One region of the Faunimonas sp. B44 genome, then DNA from elsewhere that is predicted to be linked to it. Evidence: predicted binding sites of a transcription regulator. Region 1 holds the regulator's gene; the other holds the start of a gene.

Region 1 (4,190 bases):
GCTCGTCCGCCCAGTCAGCCGGCTCCTGGCCAGGCCGGGCATAGATCAGGTCGAAGGAGAGGCGCGGGAAGGTGCCGCGCGCGAGCGCGATCGCACGGCGCGCGTCGGCGGCATCGTGCAGCCGCCCGAGCGCCTTCAGCGCCGGATCCCGCAGCGACTGTACGCCGAGCGAGACGCGGTTCACGCCAGCGGCGCGATAGGAGCGGAAGCGCCCGGCCTCGACGCTCGACGGATTGGCCTCGAGCGTGATCTCGGCGTCGGGCGCGACCACCCAGGCGCCGGCCACCGCATCGAGAAGCGCCGCGACGGTCGCCGGCTCCATCAGCGAGGGCGTTCCGCCGCCGAGGAAGACGGAGGTCACGGTGCGGCCGGGCGTGAGCGCAGCGAAGTGGCGGATCTCGCGCGCGAAGGCCGCGGTGAAGCGCATCTGGTCCGGCGGCGCGTGCCTGACATGCGAGTTGAAGTCGCAATAGGGGCACTTCGCCGCGCAGAACGGCCAGTGCAGGTAGACGCCGAAGGCGGTCGCCGCCTCCGGCAGGCGCGCCGGCCCGGTCATCGCGGACCGAGGCATTCTCCGGCGAAGCGCATGAAGGCGCGGGCGCGGTGCGAGAGCGCATGCGTTTCGCCGGGCTTCCAGCCGTGCTTCTCCTCGGCGCTCATCTCGCCGAAGGTGCGGCTCTCGCCGTCGGGAAGGAACATCGGGTCGTAGCCGAAGCCCTGGTGGCCCCGCGGCGGCCAGACGAGCGTGCCCGGCACGATGCCGGGAAAGGTGCGGACCTCGCCGCCGGGAAAGGCGAGCGCGAGCACGCAGACGAACTGGCCGGAGCGACGCTCGGGCGCGGTCGCGCCGGCCGCCTGCAGCTTCTCCTCGACGTTGCGCATGGCGCGCGCGAAATCCTTGTCCTCGCCCGCCCAGCGCGCGGAATAGATGCCGGGCTCGCCGCCCAGCGCATCGACGGCAAGGCCGGAATCGTCGGCGAGCGCGGGCAGTCCCGACGCCTCCGCCGCCGCCCGCGCCTTCAGGATCGCGTTCTCTTCGAAGGTCGTGCCGGTTTCCTCCGGTTCGTCGAGGTCGAGTTCGCCGGCCGCGCGGACCTCGAAGCCGAACGGCGCGAGGAGCTCGCGGATCTCGCGCACCTTGCCGGGATTGTGGCTGGCAACGACGATCGGGCCGGGCTCTAGCCGCATGGCGATCAACCGACCGCCATCTTCTGGAGATCGACCAGGCGCCGGATGCCCTGCTTGGCGAGCTCCATCAGGCGGTGGAGGTCCTCATCGCTGAAGGGCGCGCCCTCGGCGGTCGCCTGCACCTCGACGAGTCCACCCTTGCCGGTCATCACGAAATTCGCGTCCGTGCCGGCCTCGGAATCCTCGGCATAGTCGAGGTCGAGCACGGGCACGCCGCCATGAACCCCGCAGGACACGGCCGCGACGTGATCGACGAGCACGCCGTCGCCGATCATGTTGCGCATGCGCATCCAGGCGAGAGCGTCGTGGAGCGCGACCCAGGCGCCGGTGATCGAGGCGGTGCGCGTGCCGCCGTCGGCCTGGATGACGTCGCAATCGACCGTGATCTGCTTCTCGCCCATGGCCTTGAGATCGACCACCGCCCTCAGCGAGCGGCCGATCAGGCGCTGAATCTCGAGCGTGCGGCCGCCCTGCCTGCCCTGCGCCGCCTCGCGCCGCATCCGCTCGTTGGTGGAGCGCGGCAGCATGCCGTACTCGGCCGTCACCCAGCCGCGGCCGGCGCCGCGCAGCCAGCCCGGAATCTGCTCCGCCACCGTCGCCGTGCAGAGCACGTGCGTGTCGCCGAAGCGGACGAGGCACGAGCCCTCCGCATGGCGGGAGACGCCGCGCTCGAGCGATACGGGCCGGAGCTCGTCCGGCTCCCTCTTGGAAGGTCTCATCGTCACTCCGTGGAACTGGCGACGTGTTAGGACGGTCCCGCGCCGAGGTAAAGCGCTGGACTTGCTGGCGGCGGCAGTGCGATCGATATGAGTGGATCCAGATCTGACGTCCCGATCGCACGGAGGTTGACCGGCAGGAATGTCGTTCTCCGATTCGCTCTACGCTCTCGACGACCGCTCGCGGGAGATCTTCCGGCGGATCGTCGAAACCTATCTCGAGACCGGCACGCCGGTCGGCTCGCGCAACGTCAGCCGGATCCTCGCGGCCGCCCTGTCGCCCGCTTCGGTGCGCAACGTGATGGCCGACCTCGAGGAGCTCGGCCTGATCTACGCCCCGCACACCAGCGCCGGCCGGCTGCCGACCGAGCTGGGGCTCCGCTTCTTCATCGATTCGGTGATGGAGGTGAGCGACCTCGCCGAGGAGGAGCGCCGCCGCATGGACGCGGAGGTGAAGGCGGCCGGGGAAAGCCGCTCCATGGAGGGCCTCCTCACCGAGGCGAGCCAGATGCTCTCCGCGATGTCGCGCGGCGCCGGCGTCGTGCTTGCGGCGAAGACCGAGGGCCGGCTGAAGCACATCGAGTTCCTGCGCATCGAGCGGACCCGCGCCCTTGTGGTGCTCGTCTCGGAGAGCGGGACGGTGGAGAACCGGGTCATCGAAGTGCCGCGCGACCTTCCGACCTCGGCGCTCACGACCGCGAGCAACTATCTCAATGCGCACATCGTCGGCCGGACGCTCGCAGAGGCGCGGGTCGAGCTGGAGCGGCTGAGCGACGAGCGGCGGCGCGAGATCGACGCGCTGACCGACAAGGTGATCGCGGCGGGCTTCGCCACATGGTCGGGCGGCGACGACCGCGCCGGGACGCTGATCGTCCGCGGCGTGTCGAACCTTCTGGAGGACATCACCGCCGCCGAGGACATCGAGCGGCTGCGGCTGCTCTTCAACGACCTCGAGACCAAGACCGACATCATCCAGCTCCTCGGGCTGGCCGAACACGGCGAGGGCGTGCGCATCTTCATCGGCTCGGAGAACAAGCTGTTCTCGCTGTCCGGCTCCTCGCTGGTGGTGGCGCCCTTCCGCGACACGAGCGACCGCGTGGTCGGCGTGCTCGGCGTGATCGGGCCGACGCGGCTCAATTATGCGCGGGTCGTCCCGGCCGTGAACTACACCGCGCAGCTGATGACCCAGCTCCTCGGCCGCTGAACGGCCGCCGCCTTGATTTCGGGCGCTGGAGGCTCGATATCCGGCCCAACTCACGAACAGGGTGACGGATATGAACGACACGGACCAGACCACGACCGAGTCTCGGAACCCCGCTGCCGCATCCGAAACCGGCGCGGATGCCGAAATGCAGGCGAGCGGGGCCGAAACCGGGATTTCCGCCGAGACGGTGGCGAGGCTCGAAGGCGAGAAGGCCGACCTCACCGATCGCCTCGTCCGCGTGGCGGCAGACCTCGACAACTTCCGCAAGCGCTCCGAGCGCGAGATCGGCGACGCGCGCAAATACGCGGTGACGAAGTTCGCCGCCGACATGCTGACGGTTGCCGACAATCTGGCGCGCGCGCTCGAGAACGTGACGGAGGAGGCCAAGGCCGAACCCGCCGTCGCGAGCCTGGTCGAGGGCGTCGAGATGACCGCCCGCGAGATGGAGCGCCTGCTCGGCCGGCACGGCGTCGAGGTGATCGCCGCCATGGGCGAGCGTTTCGATCCGCACAGGCACCAGGCGGTGTTCGAGGTCCCCGATGCGAGCGTGCCGGCGGGCACCGTCGTCCAGGTCATGCAGCCGGGCTACATGATCGGCGACCGCGTGCTGCGGGCGGCGATGGTCGGCGTTTCCAAGGGCGGCCCCAAGGCGACCGCGCCGGCCACCGAGACCGAGACCGCCGAAGGGCGCTGAGGGCGCCCGAAGTTTCACGGGCGAGGCGCTCTTTACTCCCGTCCGTGCCGGCCCGAAGATGGCCCCCTCTCGAGGGGACGGTCATGGCCGCGCACGGGCATTTCCACTGGAACGAGCTGCTGACGCGCGACTTCGAGCGCGCCAAGGCCTTCTACGAGGCCGTGATCGGCTGGCGCTTCGAGGCGATGCCGATGCCGGAGGGTGGCCCGTACTGGGTCGCCTGGCAGGGCGACGTGCCGGTCGCCGGCATGATGGACATTTCCGACCTGCGCTGGTCGGGTGTTCCGGCGAACTGGTTCGCCTACCTCGCCGTCGACGACGTCGACGCGCGGCTCGCGGAGGCGGAGCGGCACGGGGCGACCGTCCACCGCCGGCCGTTCGACGTGCC
Region 2 (4,190 bases), on a different contig from region 1:
CCGATCGGCGACGGGCGCGGGGGCGGAGCAATCGTGAAGCGGATAGACGGACTGGCGGCGCTCGCGGAGGATTACGAGGCGGTGCTCTGCGACGTCTGGGGCGTCGTCCACAACGGCGTGGAGAGCTTCCCCGGTGCCGTCGACGCCCTGGTCCGGTTCCGGAAGAACCGGGGTCCCGTCGTCCTCGTGACCAACGCGCCGCGCCCGGCGGGTCCGGTCATCGAGCAGATCCGCGAGCTCGGCGTGCCGGATGACGCGTACGACCACATCGTCACCTCCGGCGACGTCACGCGCACCTTCGTGGCGGAGCGGCCGGGAACGAAGGTGTTCCATCTCGGGCATCCGCGCGATCTGCCCTTCTACGAAGGCCTGGATATCGAGCTCGTCGGCGAGGACGAGGCGGAGCTCGTCAGCTGCACCGGCCTTTTCGACGACTACACCGAGACGCCCGAGGACTACCGGGAGATGCTCGGGCGGTTCGTCGCACGCCGCCTGACGATGGTTTGCGCCAATCCCGACATCGTGGTGGAGCGCGGCGACACGCTCATCTATTGCGCCGGCGCGCTTGCCCGCCTCTACGAGGAGTTCGGCGGCACGACGGTGCTCGCCGGCAAGCCGCATCCGCCGATCTATCGATCCGCCCTTCGTGCCGCGGGGCTGCAGGACGGGCAGCGGGTGCTGGCGATCGGCGACGCGCTGCCGACCGACGCGCGCGGCGCGAAGAATGCTGGCCTCGACCTCCTGTTCATCAGCAGCGGCATCCACGAGGCCGATTTCGGCCCCGCCGGCGCGCCGGACCCGGAGCGGATCTCCGCCCATTTCGCGGCGGAGGACCTCGACGCCGTCGGCTTCATGCCGCATCTCGCCTGGCGGAACGGGGGTGCGCGGTGAGGCAGGCGGCGGAAGCCCCGGACGCGGTCGGGAAAGCGGGCGCATGAGGGCCGAGCGCGCAGCGCGGCCGGTCGTCCGCAGCCTCGACACGCTGCCGGAGGACTGGCACGGCGCGGTTGTCGCGATCGGCAATTTCGACGGGGTTCACCGGGGCCATCAGGCCGTGCTGGCGGCCGCGAGGGCAGAGGCGGACAAGGCAGGCGTGCCGGCATTGATCCTGACGTTCGAGCCGCATCCCCGCACCTTCTTCGGCAGGGGCGCGCCGCTCTTCAGGCTCACGCCGCCACCGCTCAAGGCCGCGGTCGCCGCCGCCTTCGGAATGGACGGTTCGCTCGTGCTCGCCTTCGACGAGAGCCTCGCCGCCGTCTCCGCCGAGGATTTCGTTCGCGACATGCTGGTCGACCGCCTGCGCATCAGGCACGCCGCCACCGGCTACGACTTCCACTTCGGCCATCGCCGGCTGGGCACGCCGGCCTTCCTTCAGGAGGCGGGCTCCCGCCACGGCTTCGGCGTCACCGTAGTCGGCGAGTACGACGAAGCGGGCCGGCCGGTCTCCTCGACGCGCATTCGCTCCGCCTTGCGCGAAGGCGCGCTCCGGGAGGCGAACGGGCTCCTCGGCTGGCGATGGTCGGCCGCGGGCGAAATCGTCCACGGCGACAAAAGGGGCCGCAATCTCGGCTATCCGACCGCGAACATGGCGCTCGACCCGTCGGTGGAGCTCGCCCACGGCATCTATGCGGTGCGGCTGACCCGAATGGACGGCAGCGTTCGCGAAGGCGTGGCGAGCTTCGGGCGGCGGCCGACCTTCGACAACGGCCGTGCGCTGTTCGAAACCTTCCTGTTCGATTTTTCGGGGGACCTCTACGGCGAGACCGTGCTCGTCACCCTCATCGACCGAATCCGGCCGGAACTGCAGTTCGAAAGCGTGGAAGCGCTCGTCGCCCGGATTGACCAGGATTCCATCGACGCCCGTGCCATGCTTGCGACGGAGCCCGATCGCGACATCGACGCAAAGGTGCGGGCGGCCTGGGCGGCCGCGGAATAGGTAGCCCCGGTCCGCTTCCCATACCCCTGCGGCTCTTCCACCCGTTGACAAGTCCGGGCGCCGCATCTATCTCCACGCCGCATTAGCACTCGCTACGGCTGAGTGCTACCAGCTCCATTCAGAGGGGCGCGCAAAGCGCCGAAGGGACGAGAGGGACATCATGAGATTCCGCCCGCTTCATGACCGTGTTGTCGTGCGCCGCGTCGAGTCCGAAGAGCGGACCAAAGGCGGCATCATCATTCCGGACACCGCCAAGGAGAAGCCGCAGGAAGGCGAGATCGTCGCCGTCGGCCCCGGCGCCCGCGACGAGAGCGGCCAGATCCAGCCGCTCGACGTGAAGCCCGGCGACCGCGTGCTCTTCGGCAAGTGGTCCGGCACCGAGGTCAAGGTCGACGGTGAAGAGCTCCTCATCATGAAGGAGTCCGACATCATGGGTGTGATCGAGCAGGGCGCCTCCGCCCGCGCCGCCGCCTGATTCCCCGTTCAGACACAGAGGTAGACGACAATGGCTGCGAAAGACGTACGTTTTTCGGCTGACGCCCGCGAGAAGATGCTCCGCGGCGTCGATATCCTCGCCAATGCGGTGAAGGTGACGCTCGGCCCCAAGGGCCGCAACGTCGTGATCGACAAGTCCTTCGGTGCGCCGCGCATCACCAAGGACGGCGTGACGGTCGCCAAGGAGATCGAACTCGAGGACAAGTTCGAGAACATGGGCGCTCAGATGGTCCGCGAGGTCGCCTCGAAGACCAACGACATCGCCGGCGACGGCACCACGACGGCGACCGTTCTCGCCCAGGCGATCGTGAAGGAAGGCGCCAAGTACGTCGCCGCCGGCATGAACCCGATGGATCTGAAGCGCGGCATCGACCAGGCCACGACCGCCGTGGTCAAGAACCTCGAGAGCCAGTCCAAGAAGATCAACACCTCCGCCGAAGTCGCGCAGGTCGGCACGATCTCCGCCAACGGCGACAAGACCGTCGGCGCGATGATTGCCGAGGCCATGCAGAGGGTCGGCAACGAGGGCGTCATCACGGTCGAAGAAGCGAAGTCCATGGAGACCGAGCTCGAGGTCGTCGAGGGCATGCAGTTCGACCGCGGCTACATCTCCCCCTACTTCATCACCAACGCCGAGAAGATGATCGCCGATCTGGAGGACCCCTACATCCTCCTGTTCGAGAAGAAGCTCTCCAATCTGCAGGCCATGCTCCCGGTCCTCGAAGCCGTGGTGCAGTCGTCGCGTCCGCTCCTCATCATCGCCGAGGACGTCGAGGGCGAGGCGCTTGCGACGCTGGTGGTCAACAAGCTCCGCGGCGGCCTGAAGGTCGCGGCCGTCAAGGCGCCGGGCTTCGGTGACCGCCGCAAGGCCATGCTGCAGGACATCGCCACGCTGACCGGCGGCCAGGTGATTTCCGAGGATCTCGGCATCAAGCTCGAGAACGTCGCGCTCGACATGCTGGGCCGCGCCAAGAAGGTGTCGATCTCCAAGGAGGAGACGACGATCGTCGACGGCGCCGGCGAGAAGTCCGAGATCGAAGGCCGCGTTGCCCAGATCAAGGCGCAGATCGAGGACACCACCTCCGACTACGATCGCGAGAAGCTGCAGGAGCGGCTGGCGAAGCTCGCCGGCGGCGTCGCGGTCATCCGCGTCGGCGGCGCGACCGAGATCGAGGTGAAGGAGAAGAAGGACCGCGTCGACGACGCCCTCAACGCGACCCGTGCGGCCGTCGAGGAAGGCATCGTCCCGGGCGGCGGCGTGGCGCTGCTGCGCGCCAAGCGCGCCATCAGGGAGCTCACCTCCGACAACCCCGACGTCCAGGCCGGCATCAAGATCGTCCTGAAGGCGCTCGAGTCCCCGATCCGCCAGATCGCGCAGAACTCCGGCGTCGACGGCTCGATCGTGGTTGGCAAGGTGATGGACAGCACGTCCGACACCTTCGGCTTCGACGCCCAGTCGGAAGAGTATGTCGACATGATCGAGGCCGGCATCATCGACCCGACCAAGGTGGTCCGGACGGCGCTTCAGGACGCGGCTTCGGTCGCCGGCCTGCTCGTCACCACCGAGGCGATGGTGGCCGAGATGCCGAAGAAGGAGTCCGCGGCTCCGGCGATGCCGGGCGGCGGCATGGGCGGCATGGACTTCTAAGGTCCGCCAGACCTGAACGAATGCGAACGGGGCCCCGCGGGGCCCCGTTCTGCGTTCTGCGGCCGATCCCGCTCAGATCGAGGCCACCACCTGGCACACCGCGACCGCGTT

The links. Region 1 encodes HrcA, which represses chaperone genes, less so after heat shock. Its sites were predicted from a motif close to GTTAGCACTCNCNNNNNGNGAGTGCTAAC; they were not measured.
Region 2: groES (co-chaperone GroES) is a predicted target of HrcA. The motif match lies at 2,018-2,046, and genes of this name have one in related genera.

What each region holds. Positions count from the first base shown of each region.
Region 1 covers NZ_JBQYEX010000001.1:22,575-26,764, forward strand. Annotated here, with positions in the region: gene hemW (radical SAM family heme chaperone HemW) at 1-556, opposite strand, end outside; gene rdgB (RdgB/HAM1 family non-canonical purine NTP pyrophosphatase) at 553-1,188, opposite strand; gene rph (ribonuclease PH) at 1,194-1,907, opposite strand; gene hrcA (heat-inducible transcriptional repressor HrcA) at 2,047-3,108, shown strand; gene grpE (nucleotide exchange factor GrpE) at 3,179-3,802, shown strand; gene ACUN0C_RS00155 (VOC family protein) at 3,886-4,190, shown strand, end outside.
Region 2 covers NZ_JBQYEX010000003.1:372,469-376,658, forward strand. Annotated here, with positions in the region: gene ACUN0C_RS07905 (TIGR01459 family HAD-type hydrolase) at 34-891, shown strand; gene ACUN0C_RS07910 (bifunctional riboflavin kinase/FAD synthetase) at 935-1,936, shown strand; gene groES (co-chaperone GroES) at 2,097-2,411, shown strand; gene groL (chaperonin GroEL) at 2,442-4,079, shown strand; gene ACUN0C_RS07925 (hypothetical protein) at 4,152-4,190, opposite strand, start outside.